DNA from 3 places in the Streptomyces sp. NPDC036815 genome. Region 2 is predicted to be linked to each of the others. Evidence: riboswitches for the same ligand, from Rfam matches in the RefSeq annotation. Region 2 holds a riboswitch; each other region holds the start of a gene.

Region 1 (6,247 bases), on a different contig from region 2:
GCACCTCGGATACGGGCACGGAATCCACTACTGCCTCGGTGCTCCGCTCGCCAGGCTGGAGGGGCAGACCGCCCTCGCGACGCTGCTCAGACGCCTCCCCGACCTGCAACTCGCGTCGGATCCCGCCGATTTGCGGTGGCGTGGCGGGCTGATCATGCGGGGACTGCGCACGCTGCCGGTGAAGTTCACAAACGCACAGCCGCCGACCCGGGGCTGACGGGCCGTCACGACTGTGATGTTCACGTGATCTCCGCTGCACCGACTTGTGACAAGCGTTCGACTGCGGCTACGTTCACGACGACTTGGGCGCCCCCGGGCGCCCCAGCCGTCGCTGCAGTCTCCTGAAAGGCAACCGCATGCTCTCCGGTCAAGGTCGTCACCGACGCCCCCGCCAGGCCCCGGCTCTCATCGTCGCGGCAGGCGTCACCGGATCAGCCATCGCCATCCCGCTGCTCGCCGCCACCAGCGCGAGCGCCGCCTCCACCGACACGTGGGACAAGCTCGCCCAGTGCGAGAGCGGCGGCGCGTGGAGCGCGAACCCCGGCAACGGTTATTACGGAGGGCTCCAGCTCTCCCAGGACACCTGGGAGAGCCACGGCGGCCTCGACTACGCGCCGAGCGCCGACCAGGCCTCCAAGTCCCAGCAGATCTCCGTCGCCGAGAAGGTCCTTGGCGACCGGGGCACCGCCGCCTGGCCGAGCTGCGCGCCGATCGCCGGGCTCACCGACGGCGGCGCCGCGGCCGACGTGGACCCGGGCGCGCCCGTCACCGGGGAGCCGTCCGACCCGTCGGGCCGGACCGGCGCCGACGGGCCCGAGGGTGCCAAGGACTCCGGCTCCGCCGATGACTCCGGCAGCTCCGACGGCAAGGACAAGGGCAAGGACAAGGGCGCGGAGAAGGGTGAGTCGTCCGCCGACCCGGCCGACTCCGCCGATCCCTCCGACGACCCGTCCGCGGACCCGGAGAAGCCCTCCGGTGACGCGGGCGACGCGCGAGACAAGAATCACGACGAGTCCGGCGAAAAGGGCGACAAGGGTCACAAGGGCGAGGCGGACGGCGCCGATGACGCGTCCGGCACGGGCAAGTCCGGGGAGAAGGACGGCACTTCGCCGGACGCCGAGGACGCGACGGCCCCCTCCGAGGGTTCGGGCTCCTCCGCGGGGCGCCACCGGGGCGACCGCGCGGACGAGAGCGAGGGTGCGGGCGGGCGTCCCGGACGGCACGCCTCGCGCGGCGAGGAGCGCACCGGAGCGGTCGCCGACGGGACGTACACGGTGCGCTCCGGGGACAACCTCTCGGTCATCGCGGACGACCTCGACGTCGAGGGCGGCTGGCACGAGCTCTACACCGAGAACAAGAAGACCGTCGGCGGCGACCCGGACCTCATTCTCCCCGGTCAGAGCCTCGATCTGGGCGAAAAGTAACGGTAGTTGACGAAGAGTCGGACGGGGCCTTCGCGTCGTATGTCCGCTTTGGCGCGAGTGAGACATGGGTCTCAGAAGCCCTGATCGTCTTTGAAATTGTGTGGAAGACGTGATTACCGTCGTCACCGCTCGCCATTGGTGGGCCCCGCCGGTCGGTACGCCGAATCCTGCCAACGGCCGGACGGGAACAGTCGTCGCTTCGAGCGCCGTAGGCAGGAGCGGGGGACCCAAGGTTTGCGCCGGGTCCGTCCGTTGAGGGGACGCACAGCCGTAGGGCTGGGCGCCGCGAGACGGACGGGAACGGCTAGGGGTGAAGCCGCGCTCTGTGAGCGCGGCCGGGCAACCACATCGGCCCGAACCCGACAGCTCACCTCGCAGGCGTCGGTGAGGGGATCACTCATGCTGTTTTCCAGCAAGGGCAAGCACCGTCGTCCGTCCAAGGCCACCCGTGTCGCCACGCTCGCCGGCGTCACCGGTGTCGCGGTCGCTGCCCCGCTGATGGCCGCCGGTTCGGCCTCCGCCGCCACCGACTCCGAGTGGGACCGCGTCGCCCAGTGCGAGGCCGGCGGCAACTGGTCGATCAACACCGGCAACGGCTACCAGGGCGGCCTGCAGTTCTCGCCGTCCACCTGGGCCGCGTACGGCGGCACCAAGTACGCGCCCTCCGCCGACAAGGCGACCAAGGCCCAGCAGATCGAGATCGGCGAGAAGGTCCTCGCGGGTCAGGGCAAGGGTGCCTGGCCGAGCTGTGGCGTCGGCCTCTCGGGCGCCTCGAACAACAGCGGCGGCGGCTCGCAGCAGCAGGCCCCGCAGCAGCAGGAGTCCAAGCCCCAGCCGCAGCAGACGCAGCAGCAGGCCGCTCCGAAGCAGCAGCAGGCCGCCCCGAAGCCGCAGCCCGCGCCGCAGACCGAGAGCAAGAAGACCGTCGAGACCCCGACCGGCAAGACGGTCAAGAAGGGCGACGGCGAGTACAAGGTCAAGACGGGCGACACCCTGTCCAAGATCGCCCAGGCGGAGCACGTCAAGGGCGGCTGGCACAAGGTGTACAAGCTCAACGGTGACATCATCGACAACGCCGACATGATCTACCCGGGCCAGCAGCTGCACCTGAGCTGACCCGCCCGGTCACGGCCGTGCCTCGGCGGACGCACGGCCGTACCCCCGTCCCCACGGGCTCCCCGCCCCGGTGCGCGTATCCCCCGTACGCACCGGGGCGGGGCCATGTCCGCCCCTGCCCGGGCCGCCCGGCTTGTTCGCTACTAGCGAGTAGAAACGCGGTCCATCGTCCTGTTTCCAGGGGATTTGGCCTCTTGTTCGTCCCACGGGACGGGCGGTCGGCTGGCTGAAGCCCCGGAGCCGGTTAGGCTCGGGAGACGCAGGGCCGAAACGGTCCGCGTCATTGCGTATACGCGTCACACTCCCAGAAGGAGATGCTCGTGCCGTCCATCGACGTCGTCGTAGCCCGGGAAATCCTGGACTCCCGAGGCAACCCCACGGTCGAGGTCGAGGTCGGCCTCGACGACGGCAGCACCGGTCGTGCCGCCGTTCCGTCCGGTGCCTCCACCGGTGCCTTCGAGGCCATCGAACTCCGTGACGGTGACCCCAACCGTTACCAGGGCAAGGGCGTCGAGAAGGCCGTCCTCGCCGTCATCGAGCAGATCGGCCCGGAGCTCGTCGGCTACGACGCCACCGAGCAGCGCCTGATCGACCAGGCCATGTTCGACCTGGACGCCACCGACAACAAGGGCTCGCTCGGCGCCAACGCCATCCTCGGCGTCTCGCTCGCCGTCGCGCACGCCGCCTCCGAGGCCAGCGACCTGCCGCTGTTCCGCTACCTCGGCGGCCCGAACGCGCATCTGCTGCCCGTCCCGATGATGAACATCCTGAACGGCGGGTCGCACGCCGACTCGAACGTCGACATCCAGGAATTCATGATCGCCCCGATCGGCGCGGAGTCCTTCTCCGAGGCCCTGCGCTGGGGCACCGAGGTCTACCACACCCTCAAGAAGGTGCTGAAGGAGAAGGGCCTCTCCACCGGCCTCGGCGACGAGGGCGGCTTCGCCCCGAACCTGGACTCCAACCGCGCCGCGCTCGACCTCATCCTTGAGGCCATCAAGCAGGCCGGTTACGTCCCCGGCGAGCAGGTCGCGCTCGCGCTCGACGTCGCCGCGTCCGAGTTCTACAAGGACGGCAGCTACGAGTTCGAGGGCAAGTCCCGCTCGGCCGCCGAGATGACCGAGTACTACGCGGAGCTCGTCGCCTCCTACCCGCTGGTCTCCATCGAGGACCCGCTGTTCGAGGACGACTGGGCCGGCTGGAACACCATCACCGAGAAGCTCGGCGACAAGGTGCAGCTCGTCGGCGACGACCTGTTCGTCACCAACCCCGAGCGCCTGGCCCGCGGCATCGAGGAGAACTCGGCCAACGCCCTGCTCGTCAAGGTCAACCAGATCGGTTCGCTGACCGAGACCCTGGACGCCGTCGAGATGGCCCAGCGCAGCGGCTTCAAGTGCATGATGTCGCACCGCTCCGGCGAGACCGAGGACGTCACCATCGCCGACCTCGCCGTCGCCACCAACTGCGGCCAGATCAAGACCGGCGCCCCGGCCCGCTCCGAGCGCGTCGCCAAGTACAACCAGCTGCTGCGCATCGAGGAGATCCTCGACGACGCCGCGGTCTACGCCGGGCGCAGCGCGTTCCCGCGCTTCCGCTCCGCCGAGTAGCGGACCCGGCGCAGCAGCCGAAGCACGGCCCGAGCAGCGCTCGACGCCACGTAGTTACCTACGTCCCCGCACCCGGTCCCGTACCGTGTGCGGGGACGTAGGTACGTTGAGGCGCTGCTCTGGGGAGACGGAACCATGGCCAAGGCCGGGACCAAGGACCGGTTCTCCACCGCGACCCGCCTGCGGCTGCTCGGCGAGCAGACCGCCGAGCGCGTCTACCGCTCCCAGACCAAGAGGCAGGCCCGCCGCTCCCGGCTCACCGGCCGCGCGGCCCTCCTCGCGCTCGTGCTCTGCTCGCTGGTCGTCGCGCTCGCGTACCCGATGCGGCAGTACGTCTCGCAGCGCGCCGAGATCGACGACCTGCGCCGGCAGCAGGCCGAGCACCAGGCGGACGTCGAGAAGCTCCGCGACGAGAAGGCCCGCTGGCAGGACGACGCGTACGCGGAGCAGCGCATCCGGGACCGCCTGCACTACGTGATGCCCGGCGAGACCGGCTTCACGGTGATCGACCCCGCGGCGGCCAGGAGCCGGCGCACGGACCAGGGGGCGGCCTCGCGCCCCTGGTACTCGAACGTCTGGGACGGCGTCGACAAGGCCGACCGCCCCGACGACTGACCCACGGACATGGAAAGACAGGCATGCACACGCCTCCGCCGACCACCTCGCGCACCGAGCCGACCGACGCCGACGTCGAGGCCTTCAAGCAGCAGCTCGGCCGCCCGCCGCGCGGCCTGCGGGCCATCGCGCACCGCTGCCCCTGCGGCCAGCCGGACGTCGTCGAGACGGCGCCGCGCCTCCCGGACGGTACGCCGTTCCCCACGACGTACTACCTGACGTGCCCGCGGGCCGCGTCCGCGATCGGCACCCTCGAAGCCAACGGCGTGATGAGGGAGATGTCGGAGCGGCTGCGGACGGACCCCGAACTGGCCGCCGCCTACCGCAAGGCGCACGAGGACTACATCGCGCGCCGTGACGCCATCGAGGTCCTGGAGGGCTTCCCGAGCGCGGGCGGCATGCCGGACCGCGTGAAGTGCCTGCACGTCCTGGTCGGCCACTCGCTGGCCGCGGGCCCCGGCGTGAACCCGCTGGGCGACGAGGCCATCGCGATGCTTCCCGAGTGGTGGGCCAAGGGCCCCTGCGTCACGCCGTGCGCCGCCGAGGAGAGCGAGTGACCCGCGTCGCCGCCATCGACTGCGGCACCAACTCGATCCGCCTGCTCGTCGCGGACGCCGACCCCGTCACGGGCGAACTGGTTGACCTGGACCGGCGGATGACGATCGTCCGGCTGGGCCAGGACGTCGACCGGACGGGCCGCCTCGCCCCCGACGCCCTGGAGCGCACCTTCGCGGCGTGCCGCGAGTACGCCGCCGTCATCAAGGAGCACGGCGCCGAGCGCGTCCGCTTCGTCGCCACCTCCGCGTCCCGCGACGCGGAGAACCGCGACGCGTTCGTCAGCGGCGTCCTGGACATCCTCGGCGTCGAGCCGGAGGTCATCAGCGGCGACCAGGAGGCGGAGTTCTCCTTCACCGGCGCGACCAAGGAGCTGACGGGGCGGGACGACCTCGCCACGCCCTACCTGGTCGTGGACATCGGCGGCGGCTCCACCGAGTTCGTGGTCGGCACCGACGAGGTGCAGGCGGCCCGCTCGGTCGACGTCGGCTGCGTGCGCATGACCGAGCGCCATCTCGTACGCGACGGGGTCGTCACCGACCCGCCGGAGTCGGGACAGCTCGACGCCATCCGCGCCGACATCGAGGCGGCGCTCGACCTCGCCGAGCGGACGGTCCCGCTCAAGGAGGCCCGCACGCTCGTGGGCCTGGCGGGCTCGGTGACCACCGTCGCCGCGATCGCCCTGGGTCTCGACACGTACGACTGGCGGGCGATCCACCACTCCCGGATTCCCTACGAGCAGGTCAGCGCCATCGTGGAGCGGCTGATCCGCGCCACGCACGACGAGCGCGCAGCGATCCCGGTGATGCACGCGGGCCGTGTCGACGTCATTGCGTCGGGCGCCCTCGTGCTGCTCGCGATCATGGACAGGGTGGGCGCCCGCGAGGTCGTCGTCTCGGAGCACGACATCCTCGACGGCATCGCGTACAA
Region 2 (6,247 bases):
GGGACCGCACCGCGGTCGCCGCCGGGTTCGGTCTGCTGCGCCTGGCCGGGGCGCCCTCGCTCGGCTGGCTGGACGTGAAGACGTCGGGCGACGTCGAGGTGCCCGTCATCGAGGCGGCCGTCGACGAGGAGCTCGCCCGCTTCGCCGCGGAGGGCCCCACTCCGGAGGAGATGGAGCGCGCCCAGGCCCAGTTGGAGCGCGAGTGGCTCGACCGGCTCGGCACGGTCGCGGGCCGCGCCGACGAACTGTGCCGGTACGCCGTCCTGTTCGGCGACCCGCAGCTCGCCCTCACCGCCGTGCAGCGCGTCCTCGACGTCAGCGCCGCCGAGGTCCAGGAGGCCGCCAGGGCCCGCCTGCGCCCGGACAACCGCGCGGTGCTCGTGTACGAACCCGTGACCGTCGCCGACGAGGGCGAAGCAGGCGTCGAGGACGCCGTGGACGCCGAGGAAGAGGAGGCGGCGAAGTGACCGAGGCCGCGACGATGCAGTTCCATCCACAGCCCCAGGCCGGTACGGCCAAGCCCTGGGCCTTCCCCGCGCCCGAGCGCGGCACGCTGCCCAACGGCCTCACCGTGCTGCGGTGTCACCGCCCCGGCCAGCAGGTCGTCGCCGTCGAGATCCACCTCGAAGCGCCGCTGGACGCCGAGCCCGAGGGCCTCGACGGCGTCGCCACGATCATGGCGCGGGCGTTCAACGAGGGCACCGACAAGCACTCCGCCGAGGAGTTCGCCGCCGAGCTCGACCGGTGCGGCGCGACGCTCGACGCGCACGCCGACCACCCGGGCGTGCGGGTCTCCCTGGAGGTCCCGGTCTCCCGGCTGCCCAAGGCGCTCGGCCTGCTCGCCGACGCCCTGCGGGCCCCCGCCTTCGCGGACAGCGAGATCGAACGCCTCGTACGCAACCGCCTGGACGAGATCCCGCACGAGGCGGCCAACCCGGCGCGCCGCGCCGCCAAGGAGCTCTCCCGGCAGCTCTTCCCGGCCACCTCGCGCATGTCCCGGCCCCGCCAGGGCACCGAGGCGACGGTCACGGCCATCGACTCGGCGGCGGTGCGCGCCTTCTACGAGAAGCACGTGCGGCCCGCGACGGCCACCCTCGTCGTCGTCGGCGACCTGACCGGCACCGACCTGGACACCGTGCTCGCGGACACCGTCGGCGCCTGGACCGGCTCCGCGGGCGAACCGCGCCCGGTGCCGCAGGTGACCGCCGACGACCGCGGCCGCGTCGTCATCGTGGACCGCCCCGGAGCGGTCCAGACGCAGCTGCTGATCGGCCGCGTGGGCGCCGACCGGCACGACCGCGTCTGGCCGGCCCAGGTCCTCGGCACGTACTGCCTGGGCGGCACCCTCACCTCCCGCCTCGACCGCGTCCTGCGGGAGGAGAAGGGATACACCTACGGAGTGCGGGCGTTCAGCCAGGTGCTGCGCTCGGCGCCGGACGGCACGGGCGCCGCGATGCTCGCCATCAGCGGCTCCGTGGACACCGAGTCCACCGGCCCGGCGCTCGACGACCTCTGGAAGGTCCTGCGCACCCTCGCCGCCGAGGGCCTGACCGACGCCGAGCGCGATGTGGCCGTGCAGAACCTGGTGGGCGTGGCCCCGCTCAAGTACGAGATGGCCGCCTCCGTGGCGGCCACCCTCGCCGACCAGGTCGAGCAGAACCTGCCGGACGACTTCCAGGCGCAGCTGTACCGGCGGCTGGCCGCCACCGGCACCGTGGAGGCCACCGCGGCCGTCGTGAACGCCTTCCCGGAGGACCGCCTGGTGACGGTCCTCGTCGGGGACGCCGCGCAGATCGAGGAGCCCGTCAGGGCGCTCGGGATCGGTGACGTGAGTGTGGTCACCGGCTGAGTGACGGTCAGGACACAAGGGGACCCCAGTGGCCACTTCGGCCGCTGGGGTCCTCATATGTCCGAATTGCTATGGAGGTTGCCTGTCTGCTCTGTGGCGTGCGCTACAAAAGTGGAGTTCTGTTTGTCGAACGAAAGACGCCCCGTTTAGCGTCGGTCCGGCTGTTCGTCGCGCACTACGCCGCATCCGCGGCACCGGACAGTCATCGCCGAGTCCCCGTACGGCGCGAGCCAGGGGAGCCGGGGACCCACACGTCCCCTGGGGTGAATCGGGCACCTTGCCGCGAGGCGAGGAACCCGTAGGAGACCTTCCTGCTCCGAACCCGTCAGCTAACCCGGTAGGCGAGAGGGAAGGAAAGGATCACCCGCCACATGGCGTTCACCCGTGCCACCGGGAAGCACCGTCGTCCGAGCCGCCTCACGCGGACCACCGCGAACGTCGCGGGTGTCGCGGCGCTCACCACCACCGGTGTCATCGGAGGCCTCGCGGCCCCGGCGCTCGCCGCCGCCGACGAAGCGGCCGTCGAACACACCGGCCTCACCCAGGCGATATCCGTCGGCGACTCGCTCGCCGAGAACATCGGCGCCCAGGCCGCCGCCCAGCGCCAGGCCGCCGACGACGCCGCCGCCGCGAAGAAGGCCGAAGAGGCCGCCAAGAAGAAGGCCGCGGAGGAGAAGCGCAAGGCCGAGGCCGAGGCCAAGGCGAAGGCCAAGAAGGAGCGCGAGGCCAAGGAGCGCGCCGCCCGCGAGGCCGAGCGCAAGCGCCTGAACACCTACGTCGCCCCGGTCGACGGCTCGTACGTCTCCACCGGCTACCAGACCGGCGGTGCCATGTGGTCCTCCGGCAGCCACACCGGCATCGACTTCCACGCCGCGTCCGGCACCTCCGTCCACGCGGTCGGCTCCGGCACCGTCGTCGAGGCGGGCTGGGGCGGGGCCTACGGCAACAACGTGGTCATCAAGATGAACGACGGCACGTACACCCAGTACGGCCACATGTCGTCCCTCGGCGTCACCGTCGGCCAGACGGTCACCCCGGGCCAGCAGATCGGCCTCTCCGGCTCCACCGGCAACTCCAGCGGCCCGCACCTCCACTTCGAGGCCCGCACCGGCGCGGAGTACGGCTCGGACATCGACCCGATCGCGTACCTCCGCTCGCACGGCGTCAACGTCTGACGCACGCGGCCCCCGCGATACTCCACCGAAAGCCCCGGCTCCCGGCGAGCCGGGGCTTTCGGCATTGCCGCCGCCCGCACCCGTCACCCTTGGCCAAAAGATATCCATGGATTCCGGCCCGCCGTCGGAAATTGCGGTTCTCTGCAATAGAGTCACCGAACGAGCGTCGGTCGACCGCGATTATGCGGGGATGAAGGCGGAGGTCCGGGTCATGCGTGTTCCCGCGCATTCGGTATGCACGGCCATCCGGGACGACATCGTCGCCGGCGTGCACGAAAGGGGCAGTCGGCTGGCCGAGGAAGTCCTCGCGCGCCGGTACGGCGTCTCGCGGGTTCCCGTGCGCGAAGCCCTGCGCACCCTGGAGGCCGAGGGCTTCGTCGTCACCCGCAGGCACGCGGGCGCGTGCGTGGCCGAGCCCACGGAGCAGGAGGCCGCGGACCTCCTGGAGGTCCGGACGCTGCTCGAACCGCTTGCCGCGGCACGCGCCGCGCAGCGCCGTACGGACGCGCACCTCAAGGTCCTGCGCGGCCTCGTCAGGCTGGGTCAGGAGCGCGCGAGGAACGGTCGGGGGGAGGATCTGCGGCCGCTGGGCGGCTGGTTCCACGAGACGCTCGCCCAGGCGTCCGGCAGCCCCGGCCTCAGCGCCCTGCTCATCCAGCTGCGGCACAAGGCCGCCTGGATGTACGTCGTCGACAGCCCGGCGGCGCCCGCCGACTCCTGGGCCGAGCACGCGGCGATCGTGGACGCGGTGGCCCGCGGGGACGCGGAGCGGGCCAGGGCGCTCACGGGCGCGCACGCCGCGCGGGCGACGGCCGCGTACCGGCCGCGCCACGTCCGGCGGCCGGCGCGCGGCCGGGTGAGCGATTCGCAACATGCCGTAAACACGGTGAGCCTCCAGAATTAACGGAGGCGCCGTATACAAAGGAGAGGTATTTCTCGGCTTCCATTCCTTGGATGATTGCCGGGTTCTCCCTCAATTGTTTGCGCGTTCACGCGCAAACGTCGATGGGGTCACCCGGAATTCCGGGTGACCCCATCGACGCTTTTCCAGGAACTGGAATGTGTCCTAGACCGTCTCCGGAAGCTCCTCGAGCCCCTCCGAGACCAGCTTCGCCAGACGGTCGAGCGCGGCGTCCGCACCCTCGGCGTCGGAGGCGAGCACGATCTCCTCGCCGCCCTGGGCACCCAGACCGAGCACCGCGAGCATCGAGGCGGCGTTGACCGGGTTGCCGTCGGCCTTGGCGATCGTCACGGGGACGCCGGCGGCCGTGGCCGCGCGGACGAAGATGGAGGCGGGTCGGGCGTGAAGGCCCTCGGCCCAGCCGACGTTGACGCGGCGCTCAGCCATGTGTTGCTGCCCTTCCAGGTGTCTCACACTTGTCTAGACCAGTGTCTCATGCCGTTACGGGTGCTCCGTCGGACACGTGTCCGCTCCCGATCGCCTTCGACCCGTCCTAGCCTGCCCCGGCCCCGGCGGCCGCGCGACCCGTACCCTGGCCCCATGCAGACCGCGTCGGATCAGCAGGATCGGCACGACTACCCCGCCCACTGGGAAGCCGATGTGGTGCTGCGCGACGGAGGTACCGCCCGGATCAGGCCGATCACGGCCGAGGACGCGGACCGCCTGGTCAGCTTCTACGAACAGGTGTCGGACGAGTCGAAGTACTACCGCTTCTTCGCGCCCTACCCGCGACTGTCCGCCAAGGACGTGCACCGTTTCACCCACCACGACCAGGTCGACCGCGTGGGGCTGGCGGCCACAGTGGGCGGCGAGTTCATCGCCACCGTGCGCTTCGACCGCATCGACGAGCGCGGCATGGCCGCCAGCGCCCCGGCCGACGAGGCCGAGGTCGCCTTCCTCGTCCAGGACGCCCACCAGGGCCGGGGCGTCGCCTCCACCCTCCTGGAACACATCGCGGCCGTCGCCAGGGAGCGCGGCATCCGCCGGTTCGCGGCCGAGGTGCTGCCCGCCAACACCAAGATGATCAAGGTCTTCACGGACGCGGGTTATCAGCAGAAGCGCAGCTTCGAGGACGGTGTCGTCCGCCTGGAGTTCGACCTGGAGCCGACGGACCGCTCGCTCGCCGTGCAGCGCGCCCGCGAACAGCGCGCCGAAGGCCGCTCGGTGCAGCGCCTCCTGACGCCGGGCTCGGTCGCGGTGATCGGCGTCGGCCGGGTCCCCGGCGGCGTCGGCCGGAGCGTCCTGAGCAACCTCGAGGAGTCCGGCTTCACCGGGCGTCTGTACGCGGTGAACAGCGCGTTCGGCGAGGAGGGCGACGCCGCCGACATCGACGGAGTGCCCGCACACCGTTCCGTGGCGGCCATCGCGGAGCCCGTGGACCTCGCGGTGATCGCGGTGCCCGCCGACCGGGTGCCGCAGGTCGTCGCCGAGTGCGGCGAGCGCGGGGTGCAGGGCCTCGTGGTGCTCTCCGCCGGGTACGGGGAGAGCGGCCCCCAGGGGCGCGAGCGGCAGCGCGAACTGGTCCGCCAGGCCCGGTCGTACGGCATGCGGATCATCGGTCCGAACGCCTTCGGCGTCATCAACACCTCGCCGCAGACACGGCTCAACGCCTCGCTCGCCCCGCAGTCGCCCGCGCGCGGGCGGATCGGTCTGTTCACCCAGTCCGGCGCGATCGGCATCGCCCTGCTCTCCGGCCTGCACCGGCGCGGCGCGGGCCTCTCCACGTTCGTCGGCTCCGGCAACCGCGCGGACGTGTCCGGCAACGACCTGCTCCAGTACTGGTACGAGGACCCGGACACCGACGTCACGCTGATGTACCTGGAGACCATCGGCAACCCGCGCAAGTTCACCCGGCTCGCACGGCGTTCGGCGACCGCCAAGCCGCTCGTCGTGGTCCAGGGCGCCCGGCACAGCGGCATCGCCCCGACCGGCCACGCCGTGCAGGCGACCCGGCTGCCGCACGCCACGGTCTCGGCGCTGCTGCGCCAGGCGGGCGTCGTCCGCGTCGACACCGTCACGGAGATGGTCGACGCGGGGCTGCTCCTCGCCGGCCAGCCGCTGCCGTCCGGGCCCAGGGTGGGCATCCTCGGGAACTCCGAGTCGCTCGGCCTCCTCACGTACGACGCGTGCGTTGCCGACGGCCTGCGGCCGCTGCCGCCCCGCGACCTGACGACCGGGGCCGTCCCGGCCGACTTCCGGGCGGCGCTCACCGAGGCGCTGTCGGACGACGGCTGCGACGCGGTGATCGTCAACGCCATCCCC
Region 3 (6,247 bases), on a different contig from region 2:
AGACGCCCGCTGAGCGGTACGCGGCCTGGGTGAGCCCTGAGCAGTCGAAGGCGTCCGGCCCGGTGGCGCCCCAGACGTACGGGCTGCCGAGCGCCTTGTACGCGTAGGAGACGGCGGACGCGGCACGGGAGTTGGGCGCCTTGGCGGTACCCGCGGCGGGGGCGCCGCGGGTGGCCGAGCGGGCAGCGCGGTCGCTGTCGCGGTCGCTGTCACCGCGGGCGTCGTCCGGGGCGGCGAGTTCCGCGCGCTGTTCGGCGGTGAGCCGGGACAGCAGTCGCTTGGCCTCGCCGAGTTTCGTGATGACCGTTTTCTTGTGCTTGCGCAGCTCCGACTGGCGGGCGCGGAGCGTGGCCAGGCGGTCGTCGGCCGTGCCCCGCAGCTGGTCCATCTCCCGGAGCTGCGCGCGTACCTCGCGCAGGGCCACGGCCTGACGGCCGCCCGCCCGGTCGGCGCGCTCCGCGCGCTCCAGGAACCGCCCGGGGTCGGAGGAGAGCATGAGCTGTAAGGAGGGGTCGATGCCGCCCGCGCGGTACTGCGCGGCGGCGTACGAACCCAGGCTGTCGCGGGCGGAGTTGAGCTTCTCCGTCTTGCGGGCCGCCTCGTCGCGCAGCTCGCGGAGTGATTTTTCGGCCTTCTCGGCCTTCTCCTTCGCGCCGTTGTACTTCTCGGTGGCCGTCTCCGCCTCGCGGTAGAGCGCGTCGACCCTGGATTTCACCTCGGCGGGGCCGAGCTGGGGGTTCGCGTGCCCCGTGCCGTCGAAGGCGGTCGCCGACGCGGCTCCCGCGAGGGCGAGGGTGGCGGCCGTGCGGGCCGTGCCGCCGCTGAGCGAGCGCTGTCTGGGCTTGCGGTGCGCTGCCACGAAGAGGGGCTCCTTAGGTGTCCGGCGGCGGCCCGCACAGGGGGACGGGCCGCCGCCGGGTCTTTCGGCGGTGGTGCCCGACGGCCGCCCCGGATCGGGCGGCGGTGGGGAGCCGGACACCTGGTGGAGGACGCTAAACCTGGCCGTCACGGGTTGGTGAGGGATTGTGCGCAACTGGCGGAAGTGGGCGACCCGACGACCGGCTCCGACCGTGTCGATCACGGGGTGGCGGCTGCTTCGCGTACGGCCGTGACCGATGGCTCGATTGCGATGTGCCTGGCGGGGCGGGGTGGTACGGGGGCGGTGGCCGGGAGAGGAGGGGGACCCGGCTAGGCTCCGGCCTCATGGACCTACTCATCCATCTCTTCGTCGGCCTCCACATCATCGGCATCGGCTCGCTCCTGGGGGGTTTCCTGACCCAGATGAAGCAGATGGGCCAGGGCACGGCCCGCTTCAACCCCGCGATGCTGCACGGCTCGCTGACCATGCTCGTCACGGGTGTGGTCCTGGTGGGCCTCAACCAGGCGGACGACAACACGGTCAACAACGTCAAGATCGGCATCAAGCTGGCCCTGTTGATCGTGATCCTCGCGCTGGTCTACGTGAAGCGCGACGAGGAGAAGGTCGACAAGGGTCTGTTCGGCGCGGTCGGCCTGTTGACCATCGCGAACATCTTCATCGCGGTCCTGTGGACCTGATGTCCCGACCCGCATGAAAGTGGCCCTCCACGCGCGCGTGGAGGGCCACTTTCATGAGATGTGCCGCATGGGGCGGGTGCGACGGTTACGCCGGGCGCACCACGCTGTGGATCGGCATGTAGTAGATCGACTCGACGCGGACGTTCGCGCCCGGCTTCGGGGCGTGGATCATCTTGCCGTTGCCGGTGTAGATCCCCACGTGGCTGATGTCGTCGTAGAAGAACACCAGGTCACCCGGCTTGGCGTCGGCGGTCTTCACGGTCGTGCCGACCTTGACCTGGTCCCACGTGGTGCGCGGCAGGGAGATCCCGGCGGCCTTCCACGCGTCCTGGGTGAGCCCTGAGCAGTCGTACGAGTCGGGGCCGGTGGCGCCCCAGACGTACGGCTTGCCGATCTGGGCCTCCGCGAAGGCGATGACCTTCGCGGCCTTGGTGGCGTAGTCGCCGTCCTTGCTCCCGGAGCCCGAGCCCGAGCCCGAGCCGGAACCCGCATCAGAACCGGAACCGGAGCCGGACCCGGAGTCGGACCCGGAGCCCTGCTCCCGCTCCTTCTCCCGCCGGGCCGCCTCCTCCGCCTTGCGCTTGCGCGCCGCCTCGGCGGCCTGCTCGCGGGCCAGCTTCTCGGCCTTGCGCTGGGCCTCCTGCTTCTTCTTCCGCTCGATCTCCGCGAGCCGCGCCTTCTCCTGCGCCGTCAGCTCGGAAAGCACCTCGCGCGCGGCGCCCAGCTTCTTCTGGACGGTCTGCTTGCTCGTCCTGAGGTCGTCCCGCGAATCGCTCAGGGTCTCCAGGCTCTTCGCCGCCTTCGCGCGCTGCCTGGTCGCCGACGCCTGCTGCGTCGTGTAGGCGTCGACCGCCTTCTTCTGGCGCGTGGTCAACCGGTCAGCCAGGTGGTTCTGGTCGAAGTAGCCCTGCGGGTCGTTGGCCAGCAGCATGGTGGCCGTCTCGGAGACGGCGCCGGTGCGGTACTGCGCGGCGGCGAACGAGCCGAGCTCCTTGCGCGCGTCGTTCAGCTCGTCGGTGCGCTCGGCCACGTCGTCGAGCAGGCGGTCGACCTTCTTGCGCTGCTTGTCGGTGCGCTCCTTCGCCGCGTTGTACTTCTGCGTGGCCACGCCGGCCTGCTGGTAGAGCTCGTCGACCTTCTTCTGGACCTCTTCGAGGCTGGGCTTCACCGGCGCGGAGGGCGCTGCCTGCGCGCTCTGCGACAGGAGGGCGACGGAGGTGAGGGCCGCTGTCGTGATGCCGAAGGCGGGGGCGGTGCGAATTCCGGCTGTCCGGGTCCGCGGCTTGCGGTGCGACGCCAAGGGAGGCGACTCCTTCCGTAGACCGCCTACCGGGTTAGCTGTCGGGTTCGGGCGGGTGGTCCGGAAGGTTGCCCTACGGTCCCGTACTTCGTACGGGACCGATTCACCCCAAGTTTTCGGTGGGTCCCCGGCTCCGAACATGTCGGACTCGGCGGAGGCCACTCGTTCCCGGCGGGTTCGCCGGTGGGGGACGAGCGGCCCGCCGAGCACGCTAGCCAACTCGTGTGGTCCCTGTGAAGGTTGATGTTCGATATGCCCGATACATTTTCGTGACTTTCCGCGGCCCTGACGCGAGCATGTCGCCCGGATGCGGAGCGTGAGCGTCCGCGGGCAGCGCGTAGGCAGGTGTGAGGTGACCGGAACCCGCAGCGGGTTGTCAGTGGGGCCGCCTAGACTCGGGAGGCGATGAGCAGCCTCTTTGATGACAGCTTCCTGGCGGACCTGCAGCCTTCCCGGGCCACGGACGAAGCGCCCCCGCCGCCGCCCGAGGACAGCGCTCCGGAGCCCATTCCGGACGATCTGTTCGACGGGAAGTTCGACGCGCCCATGACCCGGGACTCGCACTACCGCGACGGTGCCCCCCGCCCGGTCATCGACCCGGCGACGCTCCTCGACGGGCTGAACGAGAACCAGCGCGCGGCCGTGGTGCACGCCGGATCCCCGCTGCTCATCGTCGCCGGAGCCGGCTCCGGCAAGACCCGCGTGCTGACCCACCGCATCGCGCACCTGCTCGCCGAGCGCGGTGTACACCCCGGCCAGATCCTCGCGATCACCTTCACGAACAAGGCCGCGGGCGAGATGAAGGAGCGCGTGGAGCAGCTCGTGGGCCCGCGGGCGAACGCGATGTGGGTGTCGACGTTCCACAGCGCCTGCGTCCGCATCCTGCGCCGCGAGTACAAGAAGCTGGGCTTCACGTCCTCCTTCTCGATCTACGACGCCGCGGACTCCAAGCGCCTGATGGCCCTGGTCTGCCGCGACCTGGACCTCGACCCGAAGAAGTTCCCGCCGAAGTCCTTCAGTGCCAAGATCTCGAACCTGAAGAACGAGCTGATCGACGAGGAGGACTTCGCTGGTCGGGCCGCCGACGGTTTCGAGAAGACCCTCGCCCAGGCCTACGCCATGTACCAGTCGCGCCTGCGCGAGGCGAACGCGCTGGACTTCGACGACCTGATCATGACGACGGTCCACCTGCTTCGCGCCTTCCCGGACGTGGCCGAGCACTACAGGCGCCGCTTCCGGCACGTCATGGTCGACGAGTACCAGGACACCAACCACGCCCAGTACGCACTCGTGCGCGAGCTGGTCGGCCCCTCCGGCGGCGAGGGCGACGACCCCGCCGAGCTGTGTGTGGTGGGTGACGCGGACCAGTCGATCTACGCCTTCCGCGGCGCCACGATCCGTAACATCCTCCAGTTCGAGGAGGACTACGCGGACGCGACGACGATCCTCCTCGAACAGAACTACCGCTCTACACAGACGATCCTGACCGCCGCCAACGCGGTCATCGAGCGCAACGAAAGCCGCCGTCCGAAGAACCTCTGGACCAACCAGGGCGCGGGCGCGCGCATCACCGGGTACGTCGCCGACACCGAGCACGACGAGGCCCAGTTCGTCGCCGACGAGATCGACCGCCTCACCGACGCGGGCGACGCCAAGGCCGGCGACGTGGCGATCTTCTACCGGACGAACGCCCAGTCCCGTGTCTTCGAAGAGATCTTCATCCGGGTCGGCCTGCCCTACAAGGTCGTCGGCGGCGTCCGCTTCTACGAGCGCAAGGAGGTCCGCGACGTCCTCGCGTACCTGCGCGTCCTCGCCAACCCCGAGGACGCCGTCCCGCTGCGCCGCATCCTCAACGTCCCCAAGAGGGGCATCGGCGACCGCGCGGAAGCGATGATCGACGCGCTCTCGCAGCGCGAGAAGATCTCCTTCCCGCAGGCCCTGCGCCGCGTCGACGAGGCGTACGGAATGGCGGCCCGGTCGGCCAACGCCGTCAAGCGGTTCAACACGCTCATGGAGGAGCTGCGGACCGTCGTCGAGTCCGGAGCGGGCCCGGCCGTCGTCCTGGAAGCCGTGCTCGAACGCACCGGGTACCTCGCCGAGCTGCAGGCCTCGACCGACCCCCAGGACGAGACGCGCATCGAGAACCTCCAGGAACTCGCCGCCGTGGCCCTGGAGTTCGAGCAGGACAACGGCCGGGCGGAGGGCGGAGGCCGGCCCGGGGAGGACGCGGGCGAGGGCGGCGCCCCGGCCGGTACGCTCTCCGACTTCCTGGAGCGGGTCGCTCTGGTCGCCGACTCCGACCAGATCCCCGACGAGGAGGACGACGGCTCCGGAGTCATCACCTTGATGACCCTCCACACCGCCAAGGGGCTCGAGTTCCCGGTGGTGTTCCTGACCGGCATGGAGGACGGCGTCTTCCCGCACATGCGCTCCCTCGGCCAGGTCAAGGAGCTGGAGGAGGAGCGCCGTCTCGCGTACGTGGGCATCACACGCGCGCGTGAACGGCTCTACCTGACGCGGTCCTCCATGCGCAGCGCCTGGGGTCAGCCGTCGTACAACCCGCCGTCGCGCTTCCTCGAGGAGATCCCGGACGCCCACCTGGACTGGAAGCGGACGGGCTCCGTCGGCGCACTGGCGTCGTCCGGCTCCGGGGGATCGGGACCGGCCGGGGGCATCGCCTCGTCGCTGTCGTCCTCGCGCTCGCGTGCCGGCGGGGCACAGGGCTTCGCCACGCGCCGCGCCTCGGAAAAGCCGGTGGTCTCGCTGGCCGTCGGCGACCGGGTCACCCACGACCAGTTCGGCCTCGGCACCGTGGTCGGCGTGAAGGGCACGGGGGCGAACGCCGAGGCGACGGTGGACTTCGGAGAGCCCAAGCCGAAGCGCCTGCTGCTGCGGTACGCGCCGGTCGAGAAGCTGTAACGCCCGGGGCGGCGGTCGGAGTTACGTCGGGTCGAGGTCGTGGCTGCGCAGCCACGGCAGCGGGTCGATCGCCGAGCCGCCGCCGGGGCGCACCTCGAAGTGCAGGTGCGGGCCGGTCGAGTTGCCGGAGTTCCCGGAGAAGGCGATGGGCTCGCCCGCCTTCACGGGGCCGCTGGAGATCTTGTGCGTGGAGAGGTGGCAGTACCACGTCTCCGTGCCGTCCTTGGCGGTCACGATCGCCATGTTGCCGTAGGCGCTGTTCCACTTCGTCGACACGGTGCCGTCGGTCGCGGCCAGGACCTCCGTGCCGTACGACACCGGGAAGTCGATGCCGGAGTGCGCGGACATCCAGTTGACGCCCGCCTGTCCGTAGTACGCGCTCAGGCCGTGCTGCTTCACCGGCAGCGCGAACTTGGGACGCAGCCGTTCCTTGCGCGCGGCCTCGGCGGCCGCCTTCTTCTCGGCCGCCAC

What was found. A riboswitch is a leader RNA that binds a small molecule or an ion and turns the genes downstream of it on or off. The one in region 2 is predicted to bind cyclic di-AMP.
Region 1: linked by a shared signal. The riboswitch ahead of ACZ69I_RS35910 (transglycosylase family protein) and the one ahead of ACZ69I_RS18700 (M23 family metallopeptidase) in region 2 are both predicted to bind cyclic di-AMP.
Region 3: linked by a shared signal. The riboswitch ahead of ACZ69I_RS14490 (C40 family peptidase) and the one ahead of ACZ69I_RS18700 (M23 family metallopeptidase) in region 2 are both predicted to bind cyclic di-AMP.

The regions. Positions count from the first base shown of each region.
Region 1 is NZ_JBVJPW010000029.1:17,102-23,348, reverse strand. It holds gene ACZ69I_RS35920 (cytochrome P450 family protein) at 1-217, shown strand, start outside; gene ACZ69I_RS35915 (LysM peptidoglycan-binding domain-containing protein) at 357-1,424, shown strand; cyclic di-AMP (ydaO/yuaA leader) riboswitch at 1,619-1,820, shown strand; gene ACZ69I_RS35910 (transglycosylase family protein) at 1,824-2,540, shown strand; gene eno (phosphopyruvate hydratase) at 2,861-4,147, shown strand; gene ACZ69I_RS35900 (FtsB family cell division protein) at 4,283-4,762, shown strand; gene ACZ69I_RS35895 (DUF501 domain-containing protein) at 4,786-5,319, shown strand; gene ACZ69I_RS35890 (Ppx/GppA phosphatase family protein) at 5,316-6,247, shown strand, end outside.
Region 2 is NZ_JBVJPW010000008.1:167,578-173,824, forward strand. It holds gene ACZ69I_RS18690 (M16 family metallopeptidase) at 1-467, shown strand, start outside; gene ACZ69I_RS18695 (M16 family metallopeptidase) at 464-1,849, shown strand; cyclic di-AMP (ydaO/yuaA leader) riboswitch at 2,046-2,208, shown strand; gene ACZ69I_RS18700 (M23 family metallopeptidase) at 2,221-3,024, shown strand; gene ACZ69I_RS18705 (GntR family transcriptional regulator) at 3,236-3,928, shown strand; gene ACZ69I_RS18710 (HPr family phosphocarrier protein) at 4,091-4,372, opposite strand; gene ACZ69I_RS18715 (bifunctional acetate--CoA ligase family protein/GNAT family N-acetyltransferase) at 4,526-6,247, shown strand, end outside.
Region 3 is NZ_JBVJPW010000005.1:295,848-302,094, forward strand. It holds gene ACZ69I_RS14480 (C40 family peptidase) at 1-859, opposite strand, end outside; gene ACZ69I_RS14485 (hypothetical protein) at 1,204-1,557, shown strand; gene ACZ69I_RS14490 (C40 family peptidase) at 1,643-2,857, opposite strand; cyclic di-AMP (ydaO/yuaA leader) riboswitch at 2,866-3,021, opposite strand; gene pcrA (DNA helicase PcrA) at 3,263-5,776, shown strand; gene ACZ69I_RS14500 (M23 family metallopeptidase) at 5,798-6,247, opposite strand, start outside.